Linked DNA regions of Nitrobacter winogradskyi Nb-255. The protein of the gene in region 1 interacts with the protein of each later gene in a pairwise test. Links are inferred from orthologs where the notes say so. Each region holds a gene or a part of one and is shown on either strand. Other genes may lie near its edges.

Region 1 (7,578 bases):
TAGGCACGTCAGGGACTGCAACGGCGTGCCCGGCCGCCAGCGTTCGGCCGCGGCGGCTCCGCTTGCCGCGCCACGTCGACGTTGCGTGCGCGTGGCGACGATACCTGACTGTAGAACAGTCCGCCGCAATGGCGGTCTTGCCAACAGCGCGACACCGGCCTAGCAATCGGCGTCACATGCAATGTCATGATCGGCCCTGCGCCGGGCATCCCGCCTTCATCGCTTGCAGGCAGGGATAGGCCGGGCGTCGGCGGGCAACACATGCCCGCTTTCCCGGTCATGATGACTGTCCGAGGATTTTATCATGGCGACCTACAAGCTGCTGCTCTTGCCCGGTGATGGCATCGGTCCCGAGGTGATGGCGGAGGTGAAGCGGCTGGTCGGCTGGCTGGACGCGCAGGGCATCGCCAAATTCGAGACCGAAGAAGGGCTGGTGGGTGGCGCATCCTATGATGCCGACAAGGTCAGCATCACCGACGCCACCATGGCGAAGGCGCTCGCCGCCGATGCGGTGTTGTTCGGCGCGGTCGGCGGTCCGAAGTGGGATTCAGTGCCTTATGAGGTGCGGCCGGAAGCGGGCCTGTTGCGGCTGCGCAAGGATCTCGCGCTCTACGCCAACCTGCGTCCGGCGATCTGCTATCCGGCGCTCGCGGAATCCTCCAGCCTGAAGCCCGAGGTGGTCGAGGGCCTCGACATCATGATCGTGCGCGAACTGACCGGCGGCGTCTATTTCGGAGAGCCGAAGACCGTTACCGATCTCGGCAACGGCCAGAAGCGCGCCGTCGATACGCAAGTCTACGACACCTATGAAATCGAACGCATCGCGCGCGTTGCCTTCGATCTCGCGCGCAAGCGCCGCAACAAGCTGACCTCGATGGAAAAGCGCAACGTCATGAAAACCGGCGTGCTATGGCACGAAGTCGTGACGCAGGTGCATCAGCGCGAGTACAAGGATGTCGCGTTGCAGCATCAGCTTGCGGACTCCGGCGGTATGCAGCTTGTGCGCTGGCCGAAGCAGTTCGACGTGATCGTCACCGACAACCTGTTCGGCGACATGCTGAGCGACATCGCGGCGATGCTCACCGGCTCGCTGGGCATGCTGCCATCCGCCTCGCTCGGCGACACCGACCCGAAAACCGAAAAGCGCCGGGCGCTTTATGAGCCGGTGCATGGCTCCGCGCCCGACATCGCAGGCCAGGGCCTGGCCAACCCGATTGCGATGCTGGCCTCGTTCGGGATGGCGCTGCGTTATTCCTTCGACAGGGGGGATTTGGCGGACAAGCTCGACGCCGCGATCGCCGCCGTGCTGGCGAAGGGCCTGCGCACCGCTGATTTGAAGTCCGAGGGAGCCACCGTGGTCAGCACATCGCAGATGGGCGAGGCGATCGTGAAGGAGCTTGAGGCGCTGCACGCCTGAACGTGGCTCCGGAGTCATGCCCGCGGCAGGATTCCCGGCAGCCGTCGCGATCGGACGGGTTGGCGCGTCCGATGCCCGCAAGCGGCTGATCAGTGCAAGTGGCTGATCAGAGAATGGGCTGATCAGTAGAGCGGGAATCCGGTCGGGTATCTGCCGCCGAGATCGGCTGGCGAGCTGAGCGGCTGGCGGTCGATCGGCCGGTTCAGGTTCTCGCGGGCGAACGAAGGATAACCGACGGAAGGCGGAAAGGCATAGTCGGTGTACTTGCGCTCGCCTGGCAACACTTCGGTGCCTGCATCCAGCCACGAGCGCTTGGAGATGTAGACGCGGGTGCGCGGGCCGGACTGGTAGGACACGTTGGGGCCGCTCGGACCATAGGCGCTGTCGCGGTCAAGGTACCTGCGCTGCTTGGCGCTCGCGTCCGACGCGCTGAAGCCAACCGCGATGAAGGCCGCCGCAAGCGACAGCGCGATGATTCTAGGGGCGCCGGTCGCGGTGGAAATTTTCAAGGTCATCGCGTCCTCACAAATCCGAGTGATTGCCTTTTTACCGCCCAGTTGGTTCGCGCCACAAGCCCAATCGGGCCACACCTTGCCAGAATAATGCGGATGACGACGAAATGTTGCCTCGACCCCCGGCGCGGTCCCCGGTCTGTGGGGCCCTGAGAATCCTGGCGCCCGAAGCACGCGTTAGCCGGTGATATGGTTTTAAGTTACTGTTTTAAATAAGCTATATATGATTTTCACGGCGCGGTCACGGCCTGCCGTCCTCTCCGCAGCGCCCGGCGCATGGGCAAGGAGGATGAGGAACAGGGTCCGGCGTTGTCTTGATGGCGTTTCTCGCTTAGAAGCGCAGCGTCTTCCCTTCTCGCGCGTGAGCGGGACGGAGACGTTTCTTCGGAGAGTTGAGCGATGGGTTACAAAGTCGCGCTGGTCGGAGCGACCGGCAATGTCGGGCGTGAAATGCTCAACATACTGGACGAGCGGAAATTTCCGGCGGATGAGGTGGTGGCGCTGGCCTCGCGCCGCAGCGTCGGCACCGAAGTCTCCTACGGCGACAAAACCCTGAAAGTCAAAGCGCTGGAAAATCACGATTTCAGCGATACCGACATTTGTCTGATGTCAGCCGGCGGCGCGGTGTCGAAGGAATGGTCGCCGAAGATCGGCGCGGCCGGCGCGGTCGTGATCGACAATTCGTCAACATGGCGGATGGACCCCGACGTGCCGTTGATCGTGCCCGAGGTCAACGCCGATGCGGTGACCGGCTTCACGAAAAAGAACATCATCGCCAATCCGAACTGCTCGACGGCGCAGCTTGTCGTGGCGCTGAAGCCCTTGCACGACAAGGCCGTCATCCAGCGGGTCGTGGTTGCGACCTATCAATCGGTGTCGGGCGCCGGCAAGGACGCCATGGACGAACTGTTCGCGCAGACCAAGGCGGTCTACACCGCGAGCGAACTGGTTAACAAAAAGTTTCCGAAGCGTATCGCCTTCAACGTCATCCCCGAGATCGACGTGTTCATGGAGGACGGCTACACCAAGGAAGAATGGAAGATGATGGCGGAGACCAAGAAGATTCTTGATCCCAAGATCAAGCTGACCGCGACCTGTGTGCGGGTGCCGGTGTTCATCGGCCATTCGGAAGCTGTCAGCATCGAGTTCGAGAAACCGATCACGGCGGATGAGGCGCGCGGCATCCTGCGCAATGCGCCGGGGTGTCTCGTCATCGACAAGCACGAGCCGGGCGGCTATGTCACGCCGTATGAATCGGCCGGTGAAGACGCGACCTACATCAGCCGCATCCGCGAGGATGCGACCGTGGAGAACGGTCTGTCGATGTGGGTCGTGTCTGACAACCTGCGCAAGGGTGCGGCGCTCAATGCGATCCAGATCGCCGAGTGCCTGATCAACCGCAAGCTGATCCGAGCGAAGCCGAAGGCCGCCTGATCAAGCCGCCGGGGCCGGGCTTTCCGACTCCGCCACGGTTTCCCGCCATATAGCGTTTTCGCGAGCATCCATTGCGTTCGAAAACGCTATAGACCTCAGATGAGGCTGTTATCCCCGACGCTGCGGAACTCCCTGGCTTCCTGATCGAGCGCGTAGAGCGAACCTTCGGCGATGCTGAAATAGGCGCCGTGCAGGTGAAGATGCCCGCTCTCGACGGATCTCCGCACGAAGGGAAGGGTCATCAGGTTTTCGATGCTGCGGAATACCGCCGCCTTTTCGAGACGGGTGGCGAATTCTTTCGTCGTCTCCCGTTCGCGCTGCTCGATGACCTCGCCGGGCTTGATGAACATCGCCATCCACCGGCCGATGAAGTCGCCGGACGACAGCGGCGCGGCCTTTTTGATGATGGCGCTGATGCCGCTGCATTGCGCGTGGCCGAGGATCACGATGTGCTTTACCTTGAGCACTTCCACCCCGAACTCCAGCGCAGCCGAAATGCCATGGGCGGCGCCGTCGGGCTGATAGACCGGCACCAGGTTGGCGATGTTGCGCACGACGAACAGTTCGCCGGGCCTGGCATCGAAAATCACCTCCGGGGAAACGCGCGAATCGCAGCAACCGATCACCATCGTCTCCGGCGACTGCCCGCGTTCGGACAGCGCGCGATAGCGTGATTGCTCGACAGGCATCCGTTGCGTGACGAATGCGCGATAGCCGTCGATCAGGCGTTGCGGGAAACCGTTCATTTCGCACCCATCCGTTGTTGTCCGCACGGTGAAGACAAAGCCGGACGTTCCGGTCATGGCCTTCGAAGGCAGGCCGCAAACGCTGCTGGCGCGACCTGTCGACGAGCCGAGGCGTACGGACCCGCGACGTCTCGGGCGTTCGGGAAAGGTCAGGCCCAGGCGCGCTCGCGCTTCGCCTTGTCCTCGTAGCTGTCGATCGCCGCCTTCTTTTCCATCGTCAGCCCGATGTCGTCGAGACCGTTCAACAGGCAATGCTTGCGAAACGCGTCGATCTCGAATTTCACCGTGCCGCCGTCGGGCCCGCGTATTTCCTGATTGGCGAGATCGATGGTCAGCGTCGCGTTGGCGCCTCGTTCGGCGTCATCGAACAGCTTGTCGAGGTCGGCTTGGGTCACCCGGATCGGCAGGATGCCGTTCTTGAAGCAGTTGTTGTAGAAAATATCGCCGAACGAGGTGGAGATCACGCAGCGGATGCCGAAGTCGAGCAGCGCCCATGGCGCGTGCTCGCGTGACGAACCGCAACCGAAATTGTCGCCGGCGACAAGGATTCTGGCGTTGCGATAGGCGGACTTGTTGAGAACGAAATCCGGATTCTCCGAGCCGTCGTCTCTGTAGCGCTGTTCCGAAAAAAGCCCCCTGCCCAGGCCGGTGCGCTTGATGGTCTTCAGGTACTGCTTCGGAATGATCATGTCGGTATCGACATTGATGATCTTCAGTGGCGCCGCGACGCCTTCCAGCGTTGTGAACTTATCCATGGCGAGGATCCTCGTAAGTGGCCATTCTATCCCGTTCCCGGCGCTGATCCAATAGCCGGACATGCCGTAGCGGACATGCCGTGCTATTCCACCGCCTGCGCCTCGATCGCTTCCATGTCGGCATCGGACAGCCCGAAGTGGTGGCCGATTTCATGGATCAGGACATGGCTGATGATATGGTCGAGCGTTTCATCGTGCTCGGCCCAGTAGTCGATGATGGGACGGCGATAGAGCCAGATCATATTGGGCAGCCTGGCAACGTCATCGTGGCTCTGAAACGGCAGACCCGTGCCCTGGAACAGCCCCAGCAGGTCGAATTCGCTCTCGGCCTGCATTTCTTTCAGCACCTCGTCGGTCGGGAAATCCTCGACGCGAATGATGAGGCCGTCGCACAGACGCCGGAAATTCTCCGGCAGGCGGGCGAACGCCTCGCGCGCCATGGTCTCCATCTCGTTCAGCGAGGGGGCTTTGGCGGAGGTCCACATGAAGCTCTGTTTAACCCGTGTTTCACCGTTACGGCATGGTTTTTTACGATCCGGGCGGTCTTGCGGTTGACGCGGGCGCGGCAATCGGAGACCGTTCGCGGGGAACAGGGTGATCGGGGCGCGGCCATGGACGTCAGGACAGCGGCGGGAAGACTCGTGACGGCGGCGGCGTCGTTGCTGTTGCTGGTGGTGCCAGGGACGTTGCTGCTCATGTATGGCGGACAGGCGCAAGCGCGAACCGCCGCGCGGAACATGGATCGCGCCGTGTCGTCGGGCATGTCGGCGCAAACCCACAAGCGGCGTCCGCGCGTGCGGATTTATCGCGAGGATGAGCGTGGAGTTTATCCGAGCTATCATCCGGGATCAGACGCGGTGCGCGACTGCACCGCGCACTATGTGCAGGAATTCCGGCCGAGCGGGACAGTGATCGTTCCGCGAATGAACTGCTACTGGCGCCGCGGCTGACTGTTCGCATGAAGCGCGGTTTGTTTGTGGCCGCGCATCCGATCACGCTATCCGCGCATTCGATGCATCTTGCCGCAGGCACATTCACGTCGCGTTCACTTGTTGGCTCATAGCCTTGTCACTCGCGTCTCGCTCGCGTCGCGGCGACGAGTCTTCTGCTGCCGTCGCGGTTACCCGTCCTACTCAAGGAGGTCTACATGCTCTTGAAGAAAATTCTTGGATTCGCCGCTCTCGGTGCGCTTCTGTTTTTCGCGGCCCCCGCGCAACAGGCGCAGGCGGCGACTCCGGTCAGCCCGGGCATCGTCGCCGGGCAGAGCGGCGCAGGTAAGCTGACGACCAACGTGCAGTGGGGACACCATCACCATCGTCACTGGCGGCATCAACGTCATCACCGCCGTCATTGGCGGAACCATCGTCACCACCGCCACAATTGGAATCGTCATCATCATCGCCACCACCACCATCATCGTCACTGGCGTTGATGACCTGGAGCCCGCTTCCGATAGAATCAGAAGCGGGCTCCATGATTTTGTTTTGTCGCGTTTTCTTCACGCGAACCGGTGTCCACTTCGCTCGAAAACGCTCCAGGCCGGGAGTTCGGCGAAACCGGTTCCCGTCATGTCGAGCAGGTCCGCGCAGCGGGCCTGCCTTCCCTGAAGCGTGGCGGATCTTTCGAGAAACGTGTCATAATGACAACTCACGTCGGTCGATCCACGGAGCAATCGCCATGAAAAGATATCTGGGCGTCAGTCTGGCCGCGGCAATCATCGCGTTTTGTGGCGTGGCGTTCATTGAAAGCGCGAAGGCCGTCCCTGGCGCCGTCACTGTCTCCGCTCAGCCGGGGACGCTGATCGAGGTCGGAGCGACGCGGCGCCCTCATCGCGCGAGCCGCGGATATCGCCATCAGCGCGCGCGCGTCTACGTGCGTGGTCCCTATCAGCCTTACTATGGACGGCCATCCTACTATGCGCCGGGAAAAGTGACTCCGTTCTTTCCGTTCGGCTTCGGCTACGGCCTCGATCCGTCCTGGTGAGACGAGCGCGGCTGTTGAACCCCGTCCGATCGCGAGCGGATATGCCTGTGCGGGCCGGAAAGAAAAGCTGAAAGCTTCGACGCGCAACGGCCCGACGTCATCGGCGTCAATGCCGATCAGATCGGCAGCCGCGCTTTGTTCGCGGCATCGTATATCTCGATACGCAGGATCGGAAAACGCGACTTCAGGTCGGTCGCGGCCTGTGTCGCCTGGGCGAGCGTCTCGAACTGGTTCTTGAAATGCCCATCGACCCGCAGCGTAAAGCCGGCGTCAGGCGGCACGTCGGCCCGCGCCGCGGGACCGGATACCGGCTTGATCGTCGTAGCGGCAGGTGTCGGCGGCGCAGCCACGGGTGCCGGAATCGGTGGAGTGATCGCGGCAGCCGGTTTCGGCGGCAAGGTTAGTGCATCGCGCGGCGCGGTCATGACCGGCTTGTCAGCCGCACGCGGCGCGGCCGTGCCGCCGCTCTCCACGACCTCCGCCGGCCCAGCGGCTTTGCCTTTCTCGGACGCAGGCTTTGCAGCCGCCTTTGCAGTGGCTTTGGCAGCCGTCCTGGATGGCGTCTTTGCCGATGCCTTCGCATTGGCGGGCGGGCGCGAGGTTTTTTCCGCCTTGGGGGCGGCGGCTCTGGTCTTGGCTGTTTTCATTACGTCGTTACGGCTAACGGAATTGTCCGGCGAAGGCAGCCCGCCAGTTGAGGCGGGCCTGATTCGCCGTCGCATCCTCGTTGA
Region 2 (7,368 bases), 300 kb from region 1 along the record:
GGCGCGGACGAGACCCGTCCCTTCGAGCGCGCTGACGAAGAAAAGAGCCCCGGCGGTCGAGACCAGCATGCCGATGCGATAGGCGGCGACGTAGGCGGCCATGCCGGCGGCCTGCTCGCTTTCCGGCAGGCTCTCGACGCGGAAGGCGTCGACCACGATGTCCTGCGTCGCCGATGTCGCCGCCACCAGCAGCGCGCCGAGCGCGACGAACCACGGCGCCTTCGCCGGATCGGTTGAGGCCAGCAGCAGGATCGCAGCGATCAGAAGCAGTTGCGAGAACACAAGCCAGCCGCGCCGGCGGCCGAACCGGCGCGTCAGCAACGGGATGTGCAGGGCGTCGACCAGCGGCGCCCACAGGAACTTCAGCGTATAGGGCGTGCCGACCAGGACGAACAGGCCGATCGCGCGCAGATCGATGCCAGATTCGGTCATCCATATCTGCAGCGTCGAGCCCGACAGCGCCAACGGCAGACCGGAAGAGAAGCCGAGCATCATCACGATGAGAACGCGCGGCTGCAGATAGACCGCCATGCTCTCGCGCCATGACGCGCGGGGAGCAACGTCGGATACGATCGGGGCGGCGGCGTCCGGAGCGGTCATCTGGTGGTGTTAGCAGATTCGCGAGGCCCGACATTCCATGATTGCTCTCCCGGCCTGGAGTTGGCGCGACAGTAGAGGCAAAAACAGTTCCGGATCGCCCGATCTGACAATCCGCCGCGTCGCGGCAAATGCTAACGCGCGAACCAAGCGAGAACATCTGAAAGTTAACGAAAGCTCGACGCGCGGCCTTTTCTTTTTGATCGAGCATGATCTTTTTCGAGAACCGGTTTCCACTTCGCGCCGGCGCGGCCCTTAGGGTCGGGATCATGCTCTTAAGCGATCGGAGCGGCTCGCGGATTGACCCCGGCAGGCCCGGGGATTACATCGCCCTGCATGGCTATTCGCGAAATAATCATCCTTCCGGACAAGCAGTTGCGCCTCGTATCCAGGCCGATCGAGACGGTGACGCCGGAGATCCGCAAGCTCGCCGACGACATGTTCGAGACCATGTACGACGCCCCCGGCATCGGGCTGGCCGGCATCCAGATCGCGCAGCCGTTGCGCATCGTCACCATGGACCTCGCCAGACGCGACGAGGAAGGTGAACTGACGCCGCGGCCGAGGGTTTTCATCAATCCGGAAATCCTGTCGGCGTCGGAGGAACTCTCGGTCTACGAAGAAGGCTGCCTGTCGATCCCCGAATATTACGAGGCGGTCGAGCGGCCCTCGCGGGTACGGATTCGCTTCACCGACCTCGACGGCAAGGTGCACGAGGAGGATGCCGAGGGCCTTTTCGCCACCTGCATCCAGCACGAGATCGACCATCTCAACGGCGTGCTGTTTGTCGATCACCTTTCGAAACTGAAGCGCGACCGCGTGATGAAGAAATTCACCAAGGCCGCCAAGTTCGCCGCGAAATAAAAGCGGCTTGTGCCGCGCAGACAATCAATAAGATGCCGCTTCGCCTGATCTTCATGGGCACGCCCGATTTCGCGGTGCCGACCCTGCAGCAACTCGTAGCCCACGGCCACGAGATCGCGGCCGTCTACACCCGCGAGGCAAGACCCGCCGGCCGCGGCATGAAGCTGCAGCCGACACCCGTGGCGCGGGAAGCGCAGCGGCTCGGCCTCCCCGTGCTGACGCCGAAAACGCTGAAGACGCAGGAATCGCAGGACCAGCTTCGTTCGTACGGAGCCGATGCCGCGGTCGTCGTCGCCTACGGTCTGATCCTGCCGCAGGCGATCCTCGATGCCCCGCGATACGGCTGCTACAATCTGCACGCATCGCTGCTGCCGCGCTGGCGCGGCGCCGCGCCGATCAACCGCGCCGTCATGGCCGGCGACGCTGAAAGCGGCGTCATGGTCATGAAGATAGATGCCGGCCTCGACACCGGCGACGTCGCCATGGCCGAGCGGGTCCCCATTACCGATGCGATGACGGCCTCCGATCTACATGACACGCTGGCGCCGCTGGGGGCTGATCTGATGGCGCGGGCGATGGACGCGCTGGAGCGCGGCGAGTTGCGCCTGACGAAGCAAAGCGAACAAGGCGTCGCCTCTACCGTCACCTACGCCGCCAAGATCGACAAGGCCGAAGCGCACATCGTTTGGAGCAACCCTGCGCGCGAGGTGCTGCGCCACATTCATGGCCTGTCACCGTTTCCGGGCGCCTGGTGCGAGATGCCGGTCGATGGCGAGGCGGTACGCATCAAGATCCTGCGATGCGAGCTGGCGGAAGGCGCGGGATCACCGGGAGACCTTCTCGACGATCGCCTGACCATTGCGTGCAAGGATGGCGCGATCCGCGTTCTCGAATTGCAGCGCGCGGGAAAGCCGCCGATGAAGGCCGCCGCTTTCCTGAACGGCACGCCGCTGACGCCGCCGCTGCGGCTCGACTGATGCCCCGCTACAAGCTCACCATCGAGTATGACGGTGGTCCCTTCTGCGGCTGGCAGTACCAGACCAACGGGCCGTCGGTGCAGGGCGCGCTGGAAGCGGCGGTCAAGGCGATTTGCGGTGATGACGTCCGCGTGCACGGCGCGGGCCGCACGGATGCCGGCGTTCATGCGCTGGCGCAGGTGGCGCATTGCGATATCGCCAGGCATTTCATGCCGGACCGGCTGCGCGACGGACTCAACGCTCATCTGCGGCCGCATCCAATCGGCGTGCTCGAAGCCGAGATCGTGCCAGACAGCTTCGAGGCGCGCTTTTCGGCACGCAGGCGACATTACATTTATCGCATCGCCAATCGCCGCGCCAATCTCGCCATCGATGTGGGGCGGGTCTGGCGCGTGCCCCGGCCGCTCGATACCGAAGCGATGCACGCTGCCGCGCAACGGCTGCTCGGCAAGCACGATTTCACGACCTTTCGCGACACCGAATGTCAGGCCAAATCGCCGGAAAAAACGCTCGATCAGCTCGACGTGATCAGGAACGGCGACAATGTCAGCATCATCACTTCGGCGCGCTCCTACCTGCACAGCCAGGTGCGCTCCATGGTGGGTTCGTTGGTGTGGGTCGGGCATGGCCGCTGGAATGCCGACGATCTGTCCGGCGCGCTGGCGGCGCGGCGGCGCGAAGCCTGCGGGCCGGTGGCGCCACCCGACGGATTGTACCTCGCGCGGGTCGATTACGAGGGGAGTATCCCCCTCAGGCAAGATCGATGATCGCTGTCATGCGCGAATTTTACGCGCTCCGTCCTTCACCGAATCCGGTCCAGCGTATCCCAGAACAGGCCCTCGCCGTCCTTCACATTGGCGGTCCAGTCCTGATGCGCGAGGTCGTTGGCGTCGTCGGTGATGAACTTGAACGCACGCCACGGCAGGCCGTGACGCCGGCACACCTGCGCAACCGCGAACAACTCCATGTCGACGATGTCAACGTTGTTCTCGATCAGCCATGGATCGGAGCTTGTGACAAAGCTGTCGCCGGTGCCGCAGACGACGCCAGACTGGCCCGACGTCAGAAGATCAAGCTCGGGAGCAAACGGCGTGCGTCCGCGCGGAGCCAGCGGCATCGCCATCATGTCGCGCTGGACGACGGTTGATACTTCCACGAGGCCCCGGAGCGTCTCGTTGATCTTTCCCGCTGTCCCGTAGTTGATGACGAGATCCGGGTGCAGCGTCAGCAGCGCCAGCGTGGCCGCGCTGGCGGCATTGATCTTGCCGACGCCGGTGTAGATCACCCTGACGCCGTCAGGGAGCCGCGCCCTGCCGAGTTCATCTTCAATGGCGGTGAGAACGAGAATCCTGCTCATGCGAAGTAACGGTCCAGCACGCCGCGATAGACCCGCGTCAGCTTTTCGAGATCAGCGATCGGAACGCGCTCGTCGATCTGGTGCATGGTCCGCCCGACCAGACCAAACTCGATCACCGGGCAATAGTCCTTGATGAAACGCGCGTCCGACGTGCCGCCGCCGGTGCTCAACTCCGGCCTGCGGCCGGTGACATCCTCAACGGCCGCGGCCACGAGATCGGTGAACGGGCCGGGCTCGGTCAGGAACACGTCGGCATTCGAAGGCTCCCACACGATGCGGGTTCGGACACGATTGCCCGAGGCTCCCGCGACACGCGCCTCGACCAGCGCACGGAGCGATTGCTGATCGTGATGATCGTTGAAGCGGATGTTGAACCTCGCGCGCGCCTGTCCCGGAATCACATTGGCTGCCGGATTTCCGACATCGACCGAGGTGAATTCCAGATTGGAAGGCTGGAACTGAGAGCTGCCCTGATCCAGCGGCTCGCTCACAAGCGCGGTGATCAGCGCGGCGATCTCCGGAATCGGATTCGAGGCGCGGTGCGGGTAAGCGACGTGACCCTGCACGCCGTCGACATACAGCGTGCCGGACTGTGAGCCGCGGCGGCCGATCTTGATGCAGTCGCCGAGTTCCTCGACATTGCTGGGCTCGCCGAGCACGCAGTGATCGAATTTCTCGCCGCGCGCGGCGGCCCATTGCAGCAGCTTGACGGTGCCGTTGACGGCGATGTCCTCCTCGTCGCCTGTGATCAGGAACGAAATCGAGCCGCTGCCGTCTTTCCCCGGCCGGCCGCCATGCGCCGCGAGATAGTCCAGCGCGGCCGCGACGCCGCAGGCGACCCCGCCCTTCATATCCACCGCGCCGCGCCCATAGAGAAAACCATCAACCACATCGCCCGAGAACGCGCCACGGGTCCACGCGGCTTCGTCGCCTGGAGGTACGACGTCGGTATGACCGGCGAAAGCGATGTGAGGGCGGCCGGAGCCGATGCGGGCATAGAGATTGTCGATGTCGGCGACGCCCGGCTCGCTGAAGGTGATCCGGTGAACATCAAAGCCGGCGTTCTTGAGCAGCGGCTCGAGCACGCCGAGCGCACCGGCGTCCGCCGGCGTCACCGAAGGGCAGCGGATGAGATCGCGAGCGATGGAAAGCGCGTCGTTTCCCATCGCCGTCTCAGTCCCTCAGTAGTTCGTTGATCCCGGTCTTGGAGCGCGTGCGTTCGTCGACGCGCTTGACGATGACCGCGCAGGCGGTGGACGGACCGAGCTGGCCGTTGCTCAGCGGCTTGCCCGGCAGCGCGCCCGGCACCACCACCGCGTATTCCGGCACTTCGCCCATGAAGATCTCGCCGGTCGTGCGATCGACGATCTTGGTCGAAGCGCCGAGGAAAACGCCCATCGACAGCACCGCCCCCTTGCGCACGATCACACCCTCCGCCACTTCCGAGCGCGCGCCGATGAAGCAATCGTCCTCAATGATCACGGGCCCGGCTTGCAGCGGCTCCAATACGCCGCCGATGCCCGCGCCGCCGGAGATGTGGACCCGCTTGCCGATCTGGGCACAGGAGCCCACCGTGCACCAGGTGTCGACCATGGTGCTCTCGTCGACATAAGCGCCAAGATTGACGAACGACGGCATCAACACGACGTTCCTTGCGATGAAGGCGGAGCGGCGCACGATCGCGCCCGGCACGGCGCGAAAGCCGGCGTCACGAAATCTGTTCTCGTCCCAGCCCTCGAACTTCGACGGCACCTTGTCCCACCACGCGGCGTTGCCGGGACCGCCGGGGATGACGCTCATGTCGTTGAGGCGGAACGAGAGCAGCACGGCCTTCTTCAGCCACTGATTGACCTGCCACTTGCCGTCGGCCGCGCGCTCGGCGACGCGCGCCTCGCCCTTGTCGAGCAGGCCGAGCGCCTGATCGACGGCATCGCGCACTTCGCCCCTTGTCGCGGGGGTGATGGTCTCGCGCGCGTCGAACGCGCCGTTGATGGTGGTTTCGAGCGATGCGGTAGGCATAGGGTTTCTGCGCCTCTACTACGCGAATGCAGTTTGTCAACCGTGGCTGTTCTCTTGGACGCAGGCAGCCCTGTCAAGCCGATCGCGCCGTCAGTCCCGCCAGAAAACCGGAGAGATCGTCGGTGACGTGATCGACGTGCGGCGCACCGCCGCGGCCTTCCATTTCCCAATCCTCACGCACGACCTCGCGCGTCCCGTCCGGCACCACCAGCACGGTCGTCATCCCCAGTTCATGCGGGACGACGAGATTGCGCGCCAGATCCTCGAACATCGCGCTTCTCGCGGCATCGACATGATGACGTTCGAGAAAGCGACGATAGGTCCGCGGTGAAGGCTTCGGCTCCATCCCCGCAGCGATGATGTCGAACACGGCCTCGAAGTGATGACCGAAACCGAGCCGCTCCAGCACCTTGCCGGCATGGGCGGTCGAGCCGTTGGTCAGGATCAGCTTGCGGCCCGGAAGCCTTTCGATCGCCGCGCCCATCGCCGGGTTGGGATCGAGCGGCGAGTGATCGATCTGATGGACGTAAGCGAGATAGTCGTCGGGCGAGACGCCATGCTCGGTCATCATGCCGCGCATGCTGGTGCCGAAGCGCTTGTAGTAATCCTTCTGGATACGCCTCGCCTCGACCGGATCGACGTTGAGAAACTGGCCGATATATTCACCGATCCGGGCGTCGACCTGCTGCCAGAGATTGACGTGATGCGGATAGAGCGTGTTGTCGAGATCGAACACCCATGTGTCGATATGACTGAAACCGCGGTGGGGATGTCGCTGCGCGCAGGTCACTTGTGAATCAGCGTTCCCGTGCCCTGATTGGTGAAGAGCTCCAGCAGCACCGCGTGAGGAGTCTTCCCGTCGATGATGACGACGCCGCTGACGCCCTGCTCCAGCGCGTAAATGCAGGTTTCGACCTTCGGGATCATGCCGCCCGAAATCGTCCCGTCGGCGATCAGCTTGCGCGCGTCGCTGATCGATAGCTCCGGAATCAGCTTCTTCGACTTGTCGAGCACGCCGGGAACGTCGGTGAGAAGCAGAAGACGCTTGGCCTTCAACGCACCGGCCACCGCGCCGGCGAAGATGTCGGCGTTGACGTTGAAGGTCTGGCCGCCTTTCGAGGTGGCCAGCGGCGCCAAAACCGGAATCAGCTCATGACCGATCAACTGATTCAGAAGCGTCAGATCGACCTTTTCGGGCTCGCCGACAAAGCCGAGATCGACCACCTTCTCGATGTTGGAATCCGGGTCCGCCAGCATCCGCGTGGCCTTCGCGGCGGTGACCATGTTGCCGTCCTTGCCGCAAAGTCCGACAGCCTTGCCCCCGGCCTCGTTGATGTAGCCGACCAGTTGCTTGTTGATCGAGCCGGCAAGCACCATCTCGACGATTTCGATGGTCGCGGCGTCGGTAATGCGCAGACCGGCCGCGAATTCGGATTTGATCCCGAGCCGTTGCAGCATGGCGGCGATCTGTGGGCCTCCGCCATGCACCACGACCGGATTGATCGCGGTCTGCTCGAGCAGCACGATGTCGCTGGCGAATTGGCGGGCGACGTT

Evidence for each region.
Region 2: the proteins of NWI_RS14500 (region 1) and def interact in binary tests that used the Escherichia coli proteins (3 or more experiments, as listed by UniProt). The link is inferred for Nitrobacter winogradskyi Nb-255 from one-to-one orthologs.

The regions. Positions count from the first base shown.
Region 1 is NC_007406.1:3,025,497-3,033,074, reverse strand. What follows is about bases 1,439-4,345. They hold NWI_RS14500 (aspartate-semialdehyde dehydrogenase), read left to right. Parts: upstream 1,439-2,328; coding sequence 2,329-3,363; downstream 3,364-4,345. Other genes in these bases: leuD (3-isopropylmalate dehydratase small subunit), read right to left, coding at 4,259-4,345; NWI_RS14495 (carbonic anhydrase), read right to left, coding at 3,459-4,109; NWI_RS14505 (hypothetical protein), read right to left, coding at 1,540-1,932. Also shown: NWI_RS14515 (superoxide dismutase family protein), read left to right, coding at 1-3; leuB (3-isopropylmalate dehydrogenase), read left to right, coding at 305-1,417; more of leuD, read right to left, coding at 4,346-4,864; NWI_RS14485 (metallopeptidase family protein), read right to left, coding at 4,948-5,349; NWI_RS14480 (hypothetical protein), read left to right, coding at 5,476-5,814; NWI_RS18040 (hypothetical protein), read right to left, coding at 5,994-6,281; NWI_RS14470 (hypothetical protein), read left to right, coding at 6,542-6,847; NWI_RS18315 (hypothetical protein), read right to left, coding at 6,964-7,197; NWI_RS18310 (hypothetical protein), read left to right, coding at 7,217-7,578.
Region 2 is NC_007406.1:3,329,120-3,336,487, forward strand. The notes cover bases 1-2,697. They hold def (peptide deformylase), read left to right. Parts: upstream 1-933; coding sequence 934-1,461; downstream 1,462-2,697. Other genes in these bases: NWI_RS15945 (AmpG family muropeptide MFS transporter), read right to left, coding at 1-600; fmt (methionyl-tRNA formyltransferase), read left to right, coding at 1,494-2,438; truA (tRNA pseudouridine(38-40) synthase TruA), read left to right, coding at 2,438-2,697. Outside these bases: more of truA, read left to right, coding at 2,698-3,205; NWI_RS15965 (5'-methylthioadenosine nucleosidase), read right to left, coding at 3,241-3,795; dapE (succinyl-diaminopimelate desuccinylase), read right to left, coding at 3,792-4,961; dapD (2,3,4,5-tetrahydropyridine-2,6-dicarboxylate N-succinyltransferase), read right to left, coding at 4,969-5,814; NWI_RS15980 (pyrimidine 5'-nucleotidase), read right to left, coding at 5,888-6,604; argB (acetylglutamate kinase), read right to left, coding at 6,601-7,368. UniProt on the Escherichia coli protein: Removes the formyl group from the N-terminal Met of newly synthesized proteins. Requires at least a dipeptide for an efficient rate of reaction. N-terminal L-methionine is a prerequisite for activity but the enzyme has broad specificity at other positions.